3 regions of the Streptomyces sp. NPDC055632 genome follow, and region 2 is predicted to be linked to each of the others. Evidence: riboswitches for the same ligand, from Rfam matches in the RefSeq annotation. Region 2 holds a riboswitch; each other region holds the start of a gene.
What was found. Region 2 has a riboswitch for cobalamin ahead of ACWGSR_RS09215 (ABC transporter substrate-binding protein). Riboswitches for the same ligand answer to the same signal wherever they lie in the genome.
Positions count from the first base shown of each region.

Region 1: another riboswitch for cobalamin. It lies ahead of ACWGSR_RS00115 (CoA-acylating methylmalonate-semialdehyde dehydrogenase); the one in region 2 lies ahead of ACWGSR_RS09215 (ABC transporter substrate-binding protein).
Region 3: another riboswitch for cobalamin. It lies ahead of ACWGSR_RS01360 (hypothetical protein); the one in region 2 lies ahead of ACWGSR_RS09215 (ABC transporter substrate-binding protein).

Region 1 is NZ_JBSHHY010000001.1:19,153-24,474, reverse strand. Features, by position in the region: gene ACWGSR_RS00120 (acyl-CoA dehydrogenase family protein) at 1-164, opposite strand, end outside; gene ACWGSR_RS00115 (CoA-acylating methylmalonate-semialdehyde dehydrogenase) at 182-1,681, opposite strand; cobalamin riboswitch at 1,893-2,063, opposite strand; gene ACWGSR_RS00110 (hypothetical protein) at 2,154-2,426, opposite strand; gene ACWGSR_RS00105 (helix-turn-helix domain-containing protein) at 2,669-3,253, opposite strand; gene ACWGSR_RS00100 (EamA family transporter) at 3,404-4,240, shown strand; gene ACWGSR_RS00095 (B3/B4 domain-containing protein) at 4,297-5,004, shown strand; gene ACWGSR_RS00090 (mechanosensitive ion channel family protein) at 5,029-5,322, opposite strand, start outside.
Region 2 is NZ_JBSHHY010000005.1:5,870-11,191, reverse strand. Features, by position in the region: gene ACWGSR_RS09225 (ABC transporter ATP-binding protein) at 1-753, opposite strand, end outside; gene ACWGSR_RS09220 (FecCD family ABC transporter permease) at 750-1,808, opposite strand; gene ACWGSR_RS09215 (ABC transporter substrate-binding protein) at 1,805-2,866, opposite strand; cobalamin riboswitch at 2,943-3,123, opposite strand; gene ACWGSR_RS09210 (cold-shock protein) at 3,174-3,380, opposite strand; gene ACWGSR_RS09205 (TetR family transcriptional regulator) at 3,626-4,219, opposite strand; gene ACWGSR_RS09200 (SDR family NAD(P)-dependent oxidoreductase) at 4,311-5,075, opposite strand; gene ACWGSR_RS09195 (NAD-dependent epimerase/dehydratase family protein) at 5,225-5,322, opposite strand, start outside.
Region 3 is NZ_JBSHHY010000001.1:302,777-308,098, forward strand. Features, by position in the region: gene ACWGSR_RS01345 (acyl-CoA dehydrogenase family protein) at 1-97, shown strand, start outside; gene ACWGSR_RS01350 (sugar ABC transporter permease) at 84-1,163, opposite strand; gene ACWGSR_RS01355 (MFS transporter) at 1,160-2,293, opposite strand; cobalamin riboswitch at 2,579-2,787, shown strand; gene ACWGSR_RS01360 (hypothetical protein) at 2,878-3,135, shown strand; gene ACWGSR_RS01365 (DUF6193 family natural product biosynthesis protein) at 3,421-4,113, shown strand; gene ACWGSR_RS01370 (universal stress protein) at 4,184-4,696, opposite strand; gene ACWGSR_RS01375 (SAV_915 family protein) at 4,991-5,322, shown strand, end outside.

The DNA.
Region 1 (5,322 bases), on a different contig from region 2:
TCCTCGCGGACGTAGACGCCGCCGAGGCCGAGCCCCGCGGCCCTGCGCAGGACGTCGACCGGGAAGTGCTTGTCCCGGTCCCAGGCGACCGCGTGCGGGCCGAGCTGCTCCTGCGCGAAGTCGAGGGTGACCTCCGCCAGGGCGAGCTGGTCCTTCGTGAGCATGCTGGTGGACACTCCGTTCACCCCATCGTCGGCATGGTGAAGCTCGCGCCCTCCTTGACCCCGGAGGGCCAGCGCGAGGTGACGGTCTTGGTGCGGGTGTAGAAGCGGATCGAGTCGGGCCCGTGCTGGTTCAGGTCGCCGAACCCGGACGCCTTCCAGCCCCCGAAGGTGTGGTACGCCACCGGGACCGGGATCGGGACGTTGACGCCGACCATGCCGGTGTCGACCCGGCGCGCGAACTCGCGGGCGGTGTCGCCGTCCCGGGTGAAGACGGCGACGCCGTTCCCGTACGCGTGCTCGCTGGGCAGCCGCAGTGCCTCCTCGAAGTCGGCGGCGCGCACGACGCACAGCACCGGGCCGAAGATCTCCTCCCGGTGGATCCGCATCTCCGGGGTGACCCGGTCGAAGAGGGAGGCCCCTGCGAAGAAGCCGTCCTCGTGGCCGGGCAGGGTGAAGCCGCGCCCGTCGACGACGAGTTCGGCGCCCTCCTCCACGCCGATGTCGACGTAGCGGGTGACCCGTTCCAGGGCGTCCCGGCTCACCAGCGGCCCGAAGTCGGCCTCCGGGTCGTCGGAGCGGCCGATCCGGAGGGCGGCGACGCGCTCCTTCAGCGCGGCCACCAGCCGGTCGGCGGTCTCCTCGCCGACGGGCACGGCGACGGAGATCGCCATGCAGCGCTCGCCCGCCGAGCCGTAACCGGCCCCCACCAGGGCGTCGACGGCCTGGTCGAGATCCGCGTCGGGCATCACGATCATGTGGTTCTTGGCGCCGCCGAAGCACTGGGCGCGCTTGCCGTGGGCGGCGGCCGTCGCGTAGATGTGCGCGGCGATCGGGGTGGAGCCGACGAAGCCGAGGGCCTGCACGCGGGGGTCTTCGAGGAGGGTGGTGACGGCCTCCTCGCCGCCGTTGACGACGTTGAGGACGCCGGCCGGGAGCCCCGCCTCCAGGAACAGCTCCGCGAGCCGGAGCGGTACGGAGGGGTCGCGTTCGGACGGCTTGAGGAGGAAGGCGTTGCCGCAGGCAAGCGCGGGCGCGGCCTGCCACAGCGGGATCATCGCGGGGAAGTTGAACGGGGTGATGCCGGCGACGACGCCGAGCGGGCTGCGCAGGGAGTGCACGTCGATGCCCGTTCCGGCGTTGTCGGTGAACTCCCCCTTGAGGAGATGGGGGATGCCGGCGGCGAACTCCACTACTTCGAGACCGCGTTGCAGATCGCCGTGGGCGTCCGCGACGGTCTTGCCGTGCTCGGCCGACAGCAGCCTCGCCAGCGCGTCGCGCTCGTCCTCGACGAGCTGGAGGAACCGCAGCAGGACGCGGGCGCGCCGCTGCGGGTTCCAGGCGCCCCACTCCCGCTGGGCGGCGACCGCGTCCGCGATCGCGTGCTCGGTGTCGGCGCGGCCCGCGAGCGGGACGCGGGCCTGGACGGTGCCGGTGTTGGGGTCGTACACGTCGCCGAAGAGGCCGGACGTGCCGGCGGTGTGCTTCCCGCCGATGAAATGGGTGAGTTCACGGACCATGGGTGCCTGCTCTCGTCAGGTCGGATCCGGGGACGGCACGGCGGACCGCCGGTCGCACCGGGTGGGTGCGCCGAGGGGGAACGCCGTGGGACAGGGCGGCGCGGGGCCGCCGAAGAGCTATGTGAACGCGGGGGTCGCCGCTCGCTCCGCCGGATCACCAGGGTCGTGGGTACGGACCGGTGCCATGCGTGTCTGCTCCATCCTCGTGGACAACACGGAACGCTCCGCGGCCGGTATCCTGACTCCCGGATCCCCGCGTGCCGCCCGTCTTCCCGACGGACCTCGTCAGTGACGTGTGGACGGCAGCACGCTCCCCGGTCACAGTGGCGGGACCGTGCCGGATTCACACCGGCTTCCCTGCACCGCGGACCTTGTGCCACGAACATATAGTTGGGCGTCCTAGTAAGTCCACCCCGAACTGCCGTGCCGTCCGGGGGAGTACGTCCCCGAGGCGCGTCCGGCGGGTCGGGCCCTAGGAAGCCCCGGCCGCGTTCCGGAGCCGCCGGGCGCGGATCTCGCGCACGGACAGGAGAACGGCCGCCGCGTTGAGGGGGAAGGCGATCGCGTCGGCGATCTCGCGGACGTCGACGGCGCGCAGGAGGCTCGCGGCCAGCGCGATCAGGAAGAGGCTCAGGGGGAGGAAGCGCCGCCACGCCGGAAGCTCCCGCATCCGTGCGACGGTCACGGTGCACAGGACGAGGGAGCCGAACAGGGCGACGGCCGAGAGGGCGATGAGGACGAGCATCGGGGCTTCTCCGGAAGGGACGGACGGAACGGGGGGCGAACGCCGTGGTGCACCGCCCGGCCCCCACGGACCGGACGCGCGCGGCCCCCGTCCCACCCTCCGAACGACCTGACCTGCGACGACGCTCTCGACCGAGGACAGCTTGACCCACCGGGCCTCTCACGTCATGGGTGCCACCACCCATCTTCGGGACCCGTGCGGCCCCGGAGCGTCCGACGGGTGCCCGTCGGTCCGTCGCTCCCTCAGTACGTGGAAGCCGGGCCCGGGGGCAGGTGGACCGTCATGATCAGGCGGCAGGTGTCGGTGCCGGCGCCGCGGTAGGTGTGGGTGGTATCGCCGTCGAAGGCGGCTGTCTGGCCGGTGCCCACGGAGTGCTCGACGCCGTCGACGACCAGGGTCATCCGGCCCGAGGTGACGCTGACGGTCTCGACGACCCCGGCCCGGTGGGGGTGGCTGGGGTACTCCTCGCCCGGTTCCAGCCTCCAGCGCCAGACCTCGACCGGCGCCGGGCCCGAGGTCGTCAGCATGAGGCGGGCCTCGCCGCCCTCCTCGCCGGTCCACAGCGGTGCGACGCCGGCGGCGTCCACCACGCGGACCCGGCCCTCCGTCGGGCCCTCCATCAGGGCGGACACCGAGACCCCGAGGGTGTCGGCCAGCCGGACCAGGGTGGCGAAGTTGGGGTTGCCCTGGGCCTTCTCCAGGCCCACCAGGGCACCCTTGCTGACCTTGGCGCGCCGTCCGAGCTCGTCGAGGGACAGGCCCGCGCGGACGCGGGCCGTCCTGACGTTGTGCGCGAGCGTCCGCAGGGCCGCCTCTGTCTCGGCCAATTCGATCACCCTTCCCGTTCTCCGCCCGACCCCCGCCCGGTTCTCGCGAGCGGATCACTGGAATGTACCGCCCGGTCGATCGGTTGACGCATGTCGGTCGGTCTGTTGTACGGTTCGGTCGTTCCATTGAGAAAACTAGGGATGTCATCCGTGATCGCTCTGCTGCTGGCCCTGGGCAGCTCCCTCGCCTACGGCTGCGCCGACTTCCTCGGCGGCCTGGGAGCCCGCAAGGCCCACGTCCTGCGCACCGTGATGGTCGCCGCCCCCGCCTCCCTCGCGGTCGAGCTGCTGCTGTGGCCGTTCCTCGGCACCTCGTTCAGCCCCGGCGCCCTCGCCTGGGGAGCCGCGTCCGGCGTCGCCTCGGCCGCCGCGTTCGCCCTGCTCTACCGGACCCTGGCCATCGGCCCGATGAGCGTCCTGTCGCCCGTGACCGCCCTGGTGTCCGCCGTGCTTCCCGTCGGCGTCGGGCTCCTCCAGGGCGAGCACCTGGGCGCCGCCGGTCTCCTCGGCCTGCCGCTCGCGCTGGCGGCGGTGGTGCTCGTCAGCGCCGGGCACGGCGCCGGAGCCGTCCGCCCCTCCCGTACGGCCCTGCTGCTCGCCCTCGGCGCGGGCGCCGCCATCGCCCTCCAACTGGTCTTCCTCCACCAAGCGCCCTCCGACAGCGGAGTGGCCCCGCTGATCGTGGGCCGGGCGGTCTCCTCGGCCGTCACCCTGGTCGCCGCCGGGCTGATGTACCGCAGGCTGGGCCCCGAGAAGCCCGCGTACGCCGTCTCGGCCGCCGCCGGAGCGCTGGACTCCGTGGCGAACCTGCTCTTCCTGCTCGCCGTCCGCGGCGGTGACCTCGCCGTCGTCGCCGTGGTCACCGCCCTCTACCCGGCAGGCACGGTCCTGCTCGCCCGCGGCGTCCTCGCCGAGCGCATCCACCGGGCCCAGCTCGTCGGCCTCGGCACGGCCGCCGTCGCCGTCGGCCTCCTCGCCCTGGCCTGAGGGCCGGGACGTCCCGTACGAAGACCGCCTTCGCCCCCGCACGGAACGGAAATCCCATGACCGCCTTCCGCCTCGCCCCCGCCGTCGCCGAGGCCTTCCCCGGCACCCGCATCGCCCTGGTCACCGCCACCGGCCTGCGCGGCCGCGAGCCCTGGCCCCGCACCGCCGGAGCCGTGGCCGAGCTCGAACGGCGGCTCGCCGACCGCACCTGGCTCCCCGCCGACGAGACCGACCCCCGCATCGAGGCCTGGCACGCCGCGTACCGCTCCTTCGGCACCAACCCCCGCCGCGTCCGCCCCAGCGTCGACGCCCTCGGCCGCCGTCTCGCCAAGAAGGGGGTGCTGCCGCGGATCAACCCGGCCGTGGACTCCTACAACACCGTCTCCGTCCGCCACGGCCTGCCCGCCGGCGCCTTCGACCTCGACCACGTCACCGGCGACGTCGACATCCGCCCCGCCCACGGCACCGAGGCCTTCACCCCGCTCGGCGAGCCCGACACCGTCGAGGCCCCCCGGCCCGGCGAGATCGTCTACGCGGACGCCGCCGGCGTCCTCACCCGCCACTGGAACCACCGCGACGCCCACCGCACCCGCGTCACCGAGGACTCCACCCGCGTCGTCTTCGCCCTGGAGACCCTCCGCGCCGACCGCGACGGCCGACTCCTCGACACCGCCGCGGACGAACTGCGCGACCTGCTCGCCCCGCACGCGGAGCGGACCGCCGTCCGGCACCTCACTCCGGACCACCCGCACGTCGCTCTCTGAGCCGCCGCCCGGACGCGCGGGGTATCAGGCCGCCCTCTCGTCCGCTTCGCCGGGCGCGGAAGCGGTGACGACCTTCGGCAGGGCGCCCGGGTGCTCCCGCGCGAGCCAGCGCACGAGCTCCTCCCGTACGGCGCAGCGGGTCGTCCACAGGTCGTCGGCGTCCTTGGCGGTCACGATCGCCCGGACCGTGATGGAGGTCGGCGAGGTGTCGGTGACGGCGAGGTCCCAGCCCCGCTCGTCCCAGGTCGGGCAGGCGGCGAGGAACTCGCGCAGATGGGCCCGCATCAGCGCGACGGGCGTGGAGTGGTCGCAGTGGAC
Region 2 (5,322 bases):
CTCCGGCCGGGTCACGGCGGCCCGGACCCGGTAGACGTCCGCGATCAGCTCCTCGGTGAGCACCTCGTCCGGCGTGCCGCAGGCGACCACGCGGCCGCCGGAGAGGACCACGAGCCGCTCGCAGTACACGGCCGCGAGGTTCAGGTCGTGCAGGGCGACGACGGCGGTGAGGCGCAGCCCCGAGACCAGCTCCATGAGGTCCAGCTGGTGCTGGACGTCGAGGTGGTTGGTGGGCTCGTCGAGGAGGAGTTCGCGCGGCTCCTGGGCGAGGGCGCGGGCGATCTGGACGCGCTGGCGCTCGCCGCCGGAGAGGGTCCGCCAGGGCTGGCGGGCGCGGTCGGCGAGCCCGGTGCGGGCGAGGGCGGAGCGGACGGCGGCCTCGTCCGCCGCCGAGGGCGGGGTCCAGGCCCTGCGGTGCGGGACGCGGCCGAGGCGTACGACGTCGAGGACGGTCAGGTCGGTCTGGGTGTCGGACTGCTGCTCGACCGTGGCGAGGCGCCGGGCGACGGTCCTGCGGCCGAGGCCGGCCAGCGGGTCGCCGTCGAGGGTGACGACCCCGGAGTCGGGGGCGAGGACGCCGGCGAGGAGCCGCAGGAGCGTGGACTTGCCGGAGCCGTTGGGGCCGAGGAGGCCGGTGACGGTCCCGGGGACCGGGGCGACGCTGACGCCGTCGAGGACGAGGACGCCGCCGGCGGTGCGCGAGACCCGGTCGGCGCGGAGGCCCGTGCCCGTGTCTTCTCCGGTGGGGGTCATCGCGTGCTCCTCGTGCTGCGCGTGCGGTGGAGGACGAGGACGAAGGCCGGTACGCCGATCAGCGAGGTCACCACGCCCACCGGCACCTCCTGGGGGTCGAGGACGGTGCGGGCGAGCGTGTCGGCCCAGACCAGGAAGACCGCTCCGGCCAGGGCGGTGACCGGCAGGAGCCGGGCGTGCCCGGGGCCGGTGAGCGCGCGGGCGGCGTGCGGCAGGACGAGTCCGACGAAGCCGATGGCCCCGGCGGCGGAGACCAGGGCGGCCGTCAGGAGGGCGGTGACGCACAGGAGGACGAGCCGGGTCCGGGCGACGGAGACGCCGAGCGAGGCGGCGGCCTCCTCGCCGAAGGCGAACGCGTCCAGGGTCCGCGCGTGTCCCAGGCAGGTCGTCAGGGCCGCCGCGAGGACCGCGAGGCACACCCACACGTCGGTCCAGCCGGCCCCGGCGAGCGAGCCGAGCAGCCAGAAGAGGACGCCCCGGGTGGTCTCCGCGTCGGCGGCCGTCATCACGACGAAGGAGGTGAGGGCGGAGAAGAGCTGCATGGCGGCGACCCCGGAGAGGACCACGCGGTCCGTCGAGCCGCCGAGGGTGTGGCTGAGCAGCAGCACGAGCGCGAAGGAGCAGACCGCCCCGAGGAACGCCCCGCCGGTGACGGAGAGGACTCCCCCGCCGACCCCGAGGACGACGACCGCGACCGCGCCGGTCGAGGCGCCGGAGGAGACGCCGAGGACGAAGGGGTCGGCGAGCGGGTTGCGCAGCAGCGACTGCATCACCGCGCCGCAGAGGGCGAGCCCGGCGCCGCAGACGGCGGCCAGGAGGGTGCGGGGCAGCCGCAGGTCCCAGACGATCCCGTCCCGGATCGGGGAGAGCGCCGGGGCGCCGCCGCCGAGGTGGGCGGCGACCGTCGCCCACACGTCGGCGACGCCGATGCGGGCCGGGCCGATGGTGATCGCCGCGGCGACCGACGCGGCCAGGAGGGCGAGTCCGGCCGCCGTCCACAGCAGGGCCGCGGCTCCCTTCCGTACCGAAGCGGCAGCCGGAGAGGTGGTGGTCACTTGGCGAGGCCGTACGAGCGGAGCGCCGCCGCCACCTTCTCGACGGCCTCGACGGTGCGGATCGTGGGGTTGAGCGCCTGGCCGCTGAGGAGCACGTACCGCTTGTTCCTGACCGCCGTCATGGTGCGGGTGACCGGGTCGGACTCCAGGAACTCGATCTTCTTGGCGGCGCTCTCGGCCGACTGCGAGCGGCGGGTGAGGTCGCCGATGACGAGGACGTCGGGGTCGCGGTCGGCGACGGTCTCCCAGTTGATCTGGGGCCACTCCTCCTTGGTGTCGTCGAAGACGTTCTTCGCGCCCAGCTCGCGGGAGACGATGCCGGGGGCGCCGCAGCAGCCCGCCATGTAGGGCGCCTCGGAGTTGGCGAACCAGTAGAGGACCGTGGCGTCCCCGAAGCCTCCGCCCGAAGCGGCCTTCGTCACACGGGCCTTGAGCTCCGCGACGAGCTTCTCGCCGCGCTCCGGCACCGCGAAGATCCGGGCCAGGTCGCGGATCTCGCCGTAGACCGTCTCCATGGTGAGCGGTTGGACGCGGACGCCGTCGCCGTCGCCGCTGTTGTCCTTGCCGACGCAGTCGGTGGGCGAGAGGTAGGTGGGGACGCCGAGCTGCTCGAACCGCTCGCGGGCCGCCACCCCGCCCTTGCCGAGGGTGTACGCGAAGGAGGCGGCGGCGAAGTCGGGTTCGGCGTCGAGGACCTTCTCGAAGGAGGGGTAGCGGTCGGCGAGGCGCGGGACCCCGGCGTTCTCCTCCTCCAGCCCCTTGAGGACGGGGTCCGTCCAGGTGCCGGTGCCCACCATGCGGTCGGCGAGGCCGAGGGAGAGCATGATCTCCGCCGCGCCCTGGTCGAGGGCGACGGCCCGCTCCGGCGCGCGCTCGACGCGGACGGGCCGTCCGCAGTTGTCGTCGAGGGTGACCGGGTACCCGGTCTTCGCCTCCCCGGCGCCGCCCGCGGGCCGGACGGGGGCGGGGGTGGTCCCCGCGCCGCAGCCGGTGGCGGTCAGGAGCAGGGCTCCGGTCAGGAACAGCACGGCGGAGCGGACGGGGTGTGCGAGCGGCACGGGACTTCCTCTGCGGCCACGGCTCATGCGCGGAGCCTGTCGTACGGTGCTCCCCGGGCGGGCGTGCGCCGGGGCCGCCAGCAGGTCTTCGGACTCGGGGTCGGCCGGACGGGGCGCCTTCCCGGGCCGTCGTCGTCGCCGCCCAGTGGCCGATGCTCCGCCCGTCGCCCTCACCGCTGCGCGTCAGTTCCGGTCTCGCACCGGATTCCCTGACCCGTGCACGCACCCGTTCGGGCGCGTACAAAGGTGCGACTGGCCCCGGCACAGTACCACCGGGCCGGGGGCGTGCCCCGGGGCGCGGTCGGCGTCAGAGGCGCAGCTCCCTGGCCTCGAAGCGGCCGTCCCCGAGGACCAGGACGAAGGAGACCTGCTGCCCCTCGGAGACGGTCCGGCTCTCGTCCTCGATGTCCTCCGCGCTGAACCAGACCTGGTCCTGGGAGCCGACGGGGACGACGAACCCGTATCCCCCGAGACGGTTGAAGGACCGCACGAACCCTTTGCTCCTGCCTTCCACGGCTGCCTCCTCCTCGGCGTCGGCGACGCGGGCGAGGGGTGTCCCGGCCGGGTCCGGCCGCGTCCGCGTCTCAGGGGAGGTGTACCCCGCCCGTCCGCGCTTCGCCCGTCGGCGGGCGGGCGGTGCGCGAGCACTCCCGGGGATCTCGTAGAATATTCAACAGAGGTCCGGTGTCGGAGATCCCCCGTGTTCGACACCGGGCCTCGTCGTGCGTCCGGCGCCTTCCGGAGGGGGCGGGGCGTCCCTCAGCGGCCGCCGGGGTACGAGATCCTCGCCGTGATCCTGGCGATGCGCGCCGCCGTCTCGGCGGGCGGGGCCACCGGCTGGACGATGTGGCTGACGGTGAGCCGGACGACCGTCTCGACGGCGAGCCCGCGCGACTCATCGTCCACCTCGGGCCAGGCCTCGGTCGCGTACGCGTGGAGCATCGCCATGGCCGTGCCGAAGACCGGCTCCGCGCGGGTGGTGAGGTAGGCGAGGAGGTCGTCCTCGCCGCCCCGCGCCGCGACCAGGACGCTCTTGATGAGGGGGTTGTCCACGGTCTGCTGGAGCGTGTAGCCGACGCCGGCCGCCGCCGCTGCCTCCAACTCGCCCCGGTGGGAGTCGAGTTCGCGCTCGATGCCGATCAGGAAGCCCTCCAGCTCGCGCTGGACCAGGGCGTTGCCGATGGCCTCCTTCGCACCGAACTCGTTGTAGAGGGTCTGGCGGCTGATGCCGGCGGCCCGCGCGATGGAGGTCATGCGCAGCCCGCTCCAGCCCTCGGCGGCGACGAGGCGGTAGGCGGCGTCGAGCACCTGCTCGCGCAGCAGGGACCGGACGCTCTCGCGGAAACGTGTCATCGTGCCCCCACTTTATCCACGGGGAACCGCCCCGAGGAGGGGTGCGCGGGGGCCGGTCCGGGACCGGCCCCCGGGCCGGGGCGGGGCGGGTTCAGAGCGCGGTGCCGCCCGTCACGTCCACGTACTGGCCGGTGATCCAGCGGGCGTCGTCGGAGACGAGGAAGGCGACCACGTCCGCCACGTCGGCGGGCGTCCCGAGCCGGTTGAAGACCGAGAGCGCGGCGAGGGCGGCGCTCGCCTCGGGCGTCGCCCGGCGCCGCGCGTTCATGTCCGTCGCGATGTAGCCGGGGGCCACGGCGTTGACCGTGATGCCCCGGGGCCCCAGCTCCTTGGCGAGGGCGAGGGTCATCGTGTCGACGGCCCCCTTGGTCATCGCGTACGTGACGGAGTCGGGAAAGGCGTGCCGCGTCGCCGCCGAGGAGATGTTGACGATCCGGCCGCCGTCGCGCAGCCGACCGAGGCCCTGCTGGACGAGGAAGAGCGGGGCCCTCACGTTGATCGCGAACAGCCGGTCGAAGGTCTCGGTGGTGAGCTGGTGGATGCGGCCGGAGCCGCTCGCGCCCGCGTTGTTGACGAGGACGTCGAACCCGGGCCCCTCGCCCAGCTCCGCGAGGCCGGCGTCCAGGGCGGCGTAGAACACGTCGACGGCGTCCGGCGCCGCCAGGTCCGCGCGGAACGGGAAGGCCCGGCCGCCGTTCTTCTCGACGGTCGCCACCGTCTCGCGGGCGGCCTCCTCGTCGCTGCCGTAGTGCACGGCGACCAGGGCGCCGTCGCGGGCGAGGCGCTCGGCGATGCCCCTTCCGATGCCACGGCTCGCTCCGGTGACGATCGCGGTCCTGCCGTCCAGCGCGGACATGTCGGTGGCGCCTTCTCTCGGTTCGTTCGGTTCGTTCGGTTCGTTCGGTCGGGGTGGTGCGGTGCGGTGCGGGCCGGGGGCCCGCGGTTCTTGCGGTTCGTCGCGGACCGGGGCCGGCGGTGCGTCTGGTCCGGAGGCGGTGGTGCCGGTCAGGAGGGCCCGGGTGCGGCCGCCCGGGCGGGGCCGAGCGTGCTCCGGTACCACTCCAGGTGGCCGGCGATCCCCTCGGCGAAGCCGGGGCCCGGGT
Region 3 (5,322 bases), on a different contig from region 2:
CGCGCGCATCCTCGACGGCCCCGACGAACTCCACATCACCTCCGTCGCGCGCCGGGTCCTCCGCGACCGGGCGGAAGCGGCCGCTACACGCGGGTGAGGTCGACCAGACCGTTCAGCGAGGCCAGACCGAGGGCCAGGAAGAAGTCGCCCCAGACCAGTTCGTGGCGCTCGGCCAGGCCCCGGCCCGCGTCGTAGCAGCCGTCCAGCAGCATGCCCGCGGGACGGCCGGATCCCCCGTAGGTGAGGTGGTTCTCGGCCAGGGCGCTCAGCGTGACGACTCCCCGGCAGGAGCACGCGTGCGCCCAGTCCTCGGGCAGCCGGGCGAGTTTGAGCAGGGCGACGGCGGTGATCGCGGCGGCCGAGGTGTCCAGGGGGCCGTACGGGGCCGCGTGGTCGTCCGGGAGCACGAACGGCCCCGACAGGACACCCTCCAGCGAGAGCAGACGCCGGGCCGCCGCGGTCAGGCGAACGCGGTCGTGGGCGGCGGCCCCGGGAAGGAGCAGGGCGTCCGCCACGGCGAGGAGAAGCCAGGCCCGGCCTCGGCTCCACCCCCGCCCGGGCTCCTCGCACGGCCGCCAGCCGACGTCCCCTCCCTCGAACCGCCAGGCGGGCAGCGGTTCTCCCTCCGCTCCGAGGCACAGGTCCAGGTGTCGGCGGAGGTGCTCGGCAGCGGCCCCGGGCGCGACCGTCGCCAGCAGGGGCACGGTCCCGGGCACACCGTCGGCGCGGGCCTGCAGCCGGGGGCCGCCGAAGGCGTCCCCCCAGGGAACGACACCGAGTTCGGGGTCACGGGCCGCGAGAACGGCACGCGCGGCCCGCTCCTGAAGGACGGCCGCCTGCGGGTCGCCGTCGGCAAGGGCGGTCGGATACCAGAAGATCAGCCCCCGGGTGACCGTGTCCTCGTCGGCCCAGGGCGCCAGGGCCGCCGTGCGTCCGGCAGCTGTACGCCGATCGGCCTCCGATCCGCTGTACCGGGCCCGCAGCCACAGCAGTCCGGCCCAGAATCCGCCGGTCCAGGAGCCACGCCCCGTCGTCTTCCACATGCCGTCCCGAGGTTCCGCGTACAGCGGGAACCGCTCCCCGACCTGGGCCTCGGTCGTGGTGACGCGTTCCATCACGGCGGCCAGGGCCCGGTCGCCCCAGTCGTCCGCCACGCCGCTCACGGGGCCGGCACCCGCCGGTCGCGGCGGCACCAGACGTACGCGAGGGCCGCGGCGGCCGTGAACTCCGCGGCCACGAGCAGCCATCCCGTGCCGTAACGGCCGGTCTCCGCGAACGGCGCGAAGACGGCGGGACCGATCGCGAAGCCGGCGAAGAAGCCGGCGGCGACCAGGGCCGAATCCTGCCCTGCCCCGCCCTGTTTCGCCCGCTGCACCACCAGCACCATGGACACGGCGTTCGCCGAGACCGCGAACACGCCCACCGTGACCGCCCCGGCCCACACCAGCGGGGCGGCCCACCGCGCGGCGCCGATCAGGAGTGCCGCGCCGACGGCTCCGCACGCCAGGAGGGCGGGCAGCCGCTCCGCCCGCCCGGGCCCGGCCGCCCGGGACCACCCGACACGGCCGATGATCCCCGTGACGCCGAGGACCGCGACGAGAGCCGCCGCGACGGCAGGTCCGAGGCCCAGAGATTCCGACCCGTACAGCGCGAGATAGGTGTTGACCGACGCGATCCCCGCGCCGAGGAAGAGGGAGTAGCCGCACAGCCAGGCCGTCATGCCTTCGGGGGCCCGCAGCCGGCCGGCGGGTGACGCGGGTGGCGCGTCATCGGCGGGCAGGGACCGGTACGCCCAGGCAGCGGCCGACAGCGCGGCAGCCGCGGCGGTCCACACGGCGGCGCGCCAGCCGAGACCCGCGGCGAGCCCGGCCAGCGGAAGTCCCGCCGCGAACGCGCCCAGTTGCACACCCGACTGCTTCATACCGGTCACCGCGCCACGCCGTTCGGGGACCACCGCCGCCAGCACGGCCTTGTTGGTGGCCGGATTGGCGAGCGCCTGCGGGATGCCCCCCAGGGCCACCGCCCCCAGCAGCAGCCCGGCACCGGGTGCGGCACCGATCAGCGCCAGGGCGACGGCGGAGACCACGAGCAGCAGCACCAGCGAGCGTCGCGGGCCCATCCGGTCGACGATCCGTCCCCCGACCGGGGAGAGGAGGGCGGCGGTACCGAAGCCGAGGGTCGTGGTCAGGCCGAGCACCGTCGGCGAGACGCCCAGGCCGTCCACCAGACGCGGGCCGAGCGCTCCCAGCAGGAACAACTGGAGCATGGAGAAGGCCATCGCGCAGGTGAGCAAGGCTGTGAGTCGCGCATGCCCCCGCCCGTCCGGCCGGGCTCCCGCTTCCGTACCGTGTGACGCCACAGGTCTCGTCTCCGTCTCTCGCGGTGCGGTGGGGCCGATGCGGACCGTCGGACAGTCGGTCGCGCCGACCGCACGGCGGGTTCCCGGCGACCCCTGTGGCATGGAACACACCGCGCGGCTGCCGACCGAGCGGGTACGCGCCTTCCCGGCGCCCGCGACGGTCCCGGGCGGTGTACGGGGACGTGGTGCGCGAGGTCGCGGGTGGCGGGTTTCGCACCCCTGTACATAGGGTGCGGCCGTTCCGCTTGCCGGCGGACGACAACTGAATGCCTACCCGATGGGGGAAGCCGGTGCGAATCCGGCGCTGACCTGCAACCGTGAGCGGCGGAGCACCACGTGCCGCGAGTCGGAACGCCCGTTGCGCGGGTGTACTGCTTCTCACTGTCATGGTCTGCAGCGCGGAGCCCGGCAACTGCCTCTGGAACCCGCCGCGATCGTCCACGACCGCGCGTGCGGCTCCTTCCTGTGACGAAGCCCCGGGAGTCTGTTGCCGACCCCTTGTCGAAGGGATCTGTGCCATGGTCGGCGTCAGACCACCGGTCAGGCTCGCTGCCGTGCTCGGCGCCTGCGGCTCGTTCCTCGCCGTCGGCACGGTCGTCCGCTGCGCCCCCGGCGACCAGGCAACCGGCCTCGCCGCCCTGAGGAACGCGGGCTTCACGATCGCCGGCACCCAGCGCTGGGGCGAGGCGTTCGTCTGCCGGATCGAAGGCAAGCCCACCGCCGCCACCGAGGCCTGCGTGAACACTCCCCCGGCCTCCGCCCACTGGTCGTACTAGCACGCCCCCGACGGCGGCAACTGGGCCCACAGCCAGTCCGGAGCCTCGGGCCGCAAGCCCGCGCAGGGCAGCTTCGAGGGCTGGTCGTTCTCCCTGAACAAGACCTCCACGACCAACCCGGCGCCGCGCGTCGCCCCCGTCCGCCCGTAACGGACACCAGGCCTTTGGCCTCCGGCCCCCGGGTCCGGTGAACGAGGCAGCCTCCGGCGTGCCTCGTTCGCGCCGGACAGACCCTGGGCTCGGACCACGCGCATCGTCTCCCTGCTGCCCGCCGCGACCGGCATCGTGGCCGAACTCGGCCTGGCGTCCGATCCGGTGGGCAGGACCCGCGCGTGCGACTGGCCGCCGGAGGAGGTGGCCGGGGTGCCGGTGGTGACCTCAGCCGAGTTCTCCTCGGACGTCCTGACCAGCCGTGAGATCTCCGCCGCGGTCGGCGGCGCCGGGCACGGCGGCTCCTCGCTCCACACCCTGGACGTCGAAGCGCTCGGGGCCCTCGCGCCGGAGGTCGTGCTCAACCAGGACCTGCCGACGGCCGTCGAGATGCTCGACGCCTGGCACGGGCGGCTGCCACTGGCCGAGATGGGCCGCCGCTGGCCCGCGCCCGCCGTCCTCCCCCTCGCCGTGGCACTGGAAGAGGGACGCGCCGTCCCGCACCGGTGGGAGGAGGTCCGCGCGCTGCCCGCGGACGCGATCGACGGACGGCTGGTCGAAGCCGCCCACGCGGTACCACGGTTGAGGGCGCTCTTCCCGATCGTCTCCCACGCCGCCCTGAGCTTCAGCGACACCCCGCTCCCGCCGCACTCCGACGCCTTCCCCCGGGCCGCCCCGCACGGGGAACACGGCTGGCTCGTCGGCAGCCAGACGGAACCGGCCTCCGCGCACACCGCCGTCACCAGCGCCGAAGAAGCCGTCGCCCACCTCGTACGACTGCTGCCCGACACCGGCTCCGAGCGGACTCCCACCCGCACGGACGGCTGACGGGCAGGTCGCGCCGTCGGCCTCGCCGGAGCACCCGCCTCGGACCTCGCCGTACGAGCCGGTACGGGCCTTACGCGGAGAGCTCTCGTAGGTCCAGCGGCCTTCTCCAGAAGTTGCGGCGGTGCACCGCCTCGAGTTCGGTCTGGAGCGGGGACGGGGGCACCGCCAGCACGGGGCAGGCGGCGTGAGCGAGGCAGTGCCGTGCCACCGAGGGGCGAACGAGGCGGCGAAACACGGTACGCGGCCCCGTACCGACCACGAGGAGGTCTTCCGGGTCACGCGCGGCGTTCACGAGGGCGGCACCCGGGGTGCCGTGCACCGTGAGACCCGCGAGGGCGACACCGGGTCCCGCCGTACCGAAGGCCGTGTCGAGGACGTCCCTCAGCCGCTCGACGGCCGCAGCCCGGTGCTCCGCCAGGGCGGAGGGCCCGCAACCGTTTCGGCTTCCGAGTTCGCCACCGGGCGGCTGCCAGGCGAGGACGGCCCACAGTTCCGCGTCGCGCGCGCGGGCCTCCGCCGCCGCCCTGTGCAGCACGGTCATGCCCCCCGGGGTGCCTGTTGCACCGACCACGACTCTCCGCACGGCCTGTGTCCTTTCCTTCTCGTCTTCCGTCTCCTATGAAAGGGCTTCGCCGATGGTTCAACGCGTTCGTTGACGCTTCCCTCACGCCGTGGCCGCGGGTCATGACGGATCCCTGATGCCGGGCGGCGCCGTCCGTCAGTGACGCGTATGGACCGGGCCGGTCGCCGTATGGGACCCGTTATGGGCCGTCCTCGGGCGAGGAGGTCGGGGGATAGCTTCGTCGTCGTGTCCCGGACCGCCTCCCCGCGTCCGGGGCCCACCACCCGTCCCTCGCGGTTCCCGCAGGAGAGCCCCATGTGTCTGTTCCAGTACGACGACGATCCCGAGCCCGAGGAACCGGTCCCGGCCGGACTCCTCCACGTGCCCGTCCGGCCGGGAACGACGGAGGTGGTGCTGCGCATGTTCCGCACCCCTCTGGGCGAACGTACCGCCGTCGGCTTCACCCGCCCCGACCTGCTGACCTCCGTCCTCGGCCCGGAGCAGCCCTGGATCCGGCTGTCCGAACCGGCGCTGCGCGCGCTGGCCTCGCCCCTCGGCGCGTACCGGCTGACGATCGACCCGACGCTCACCGCCTCCCCGGTCACCCGCCTGCCGGCGGACACCGCCGGGATCGCGGCCCGTGCCCT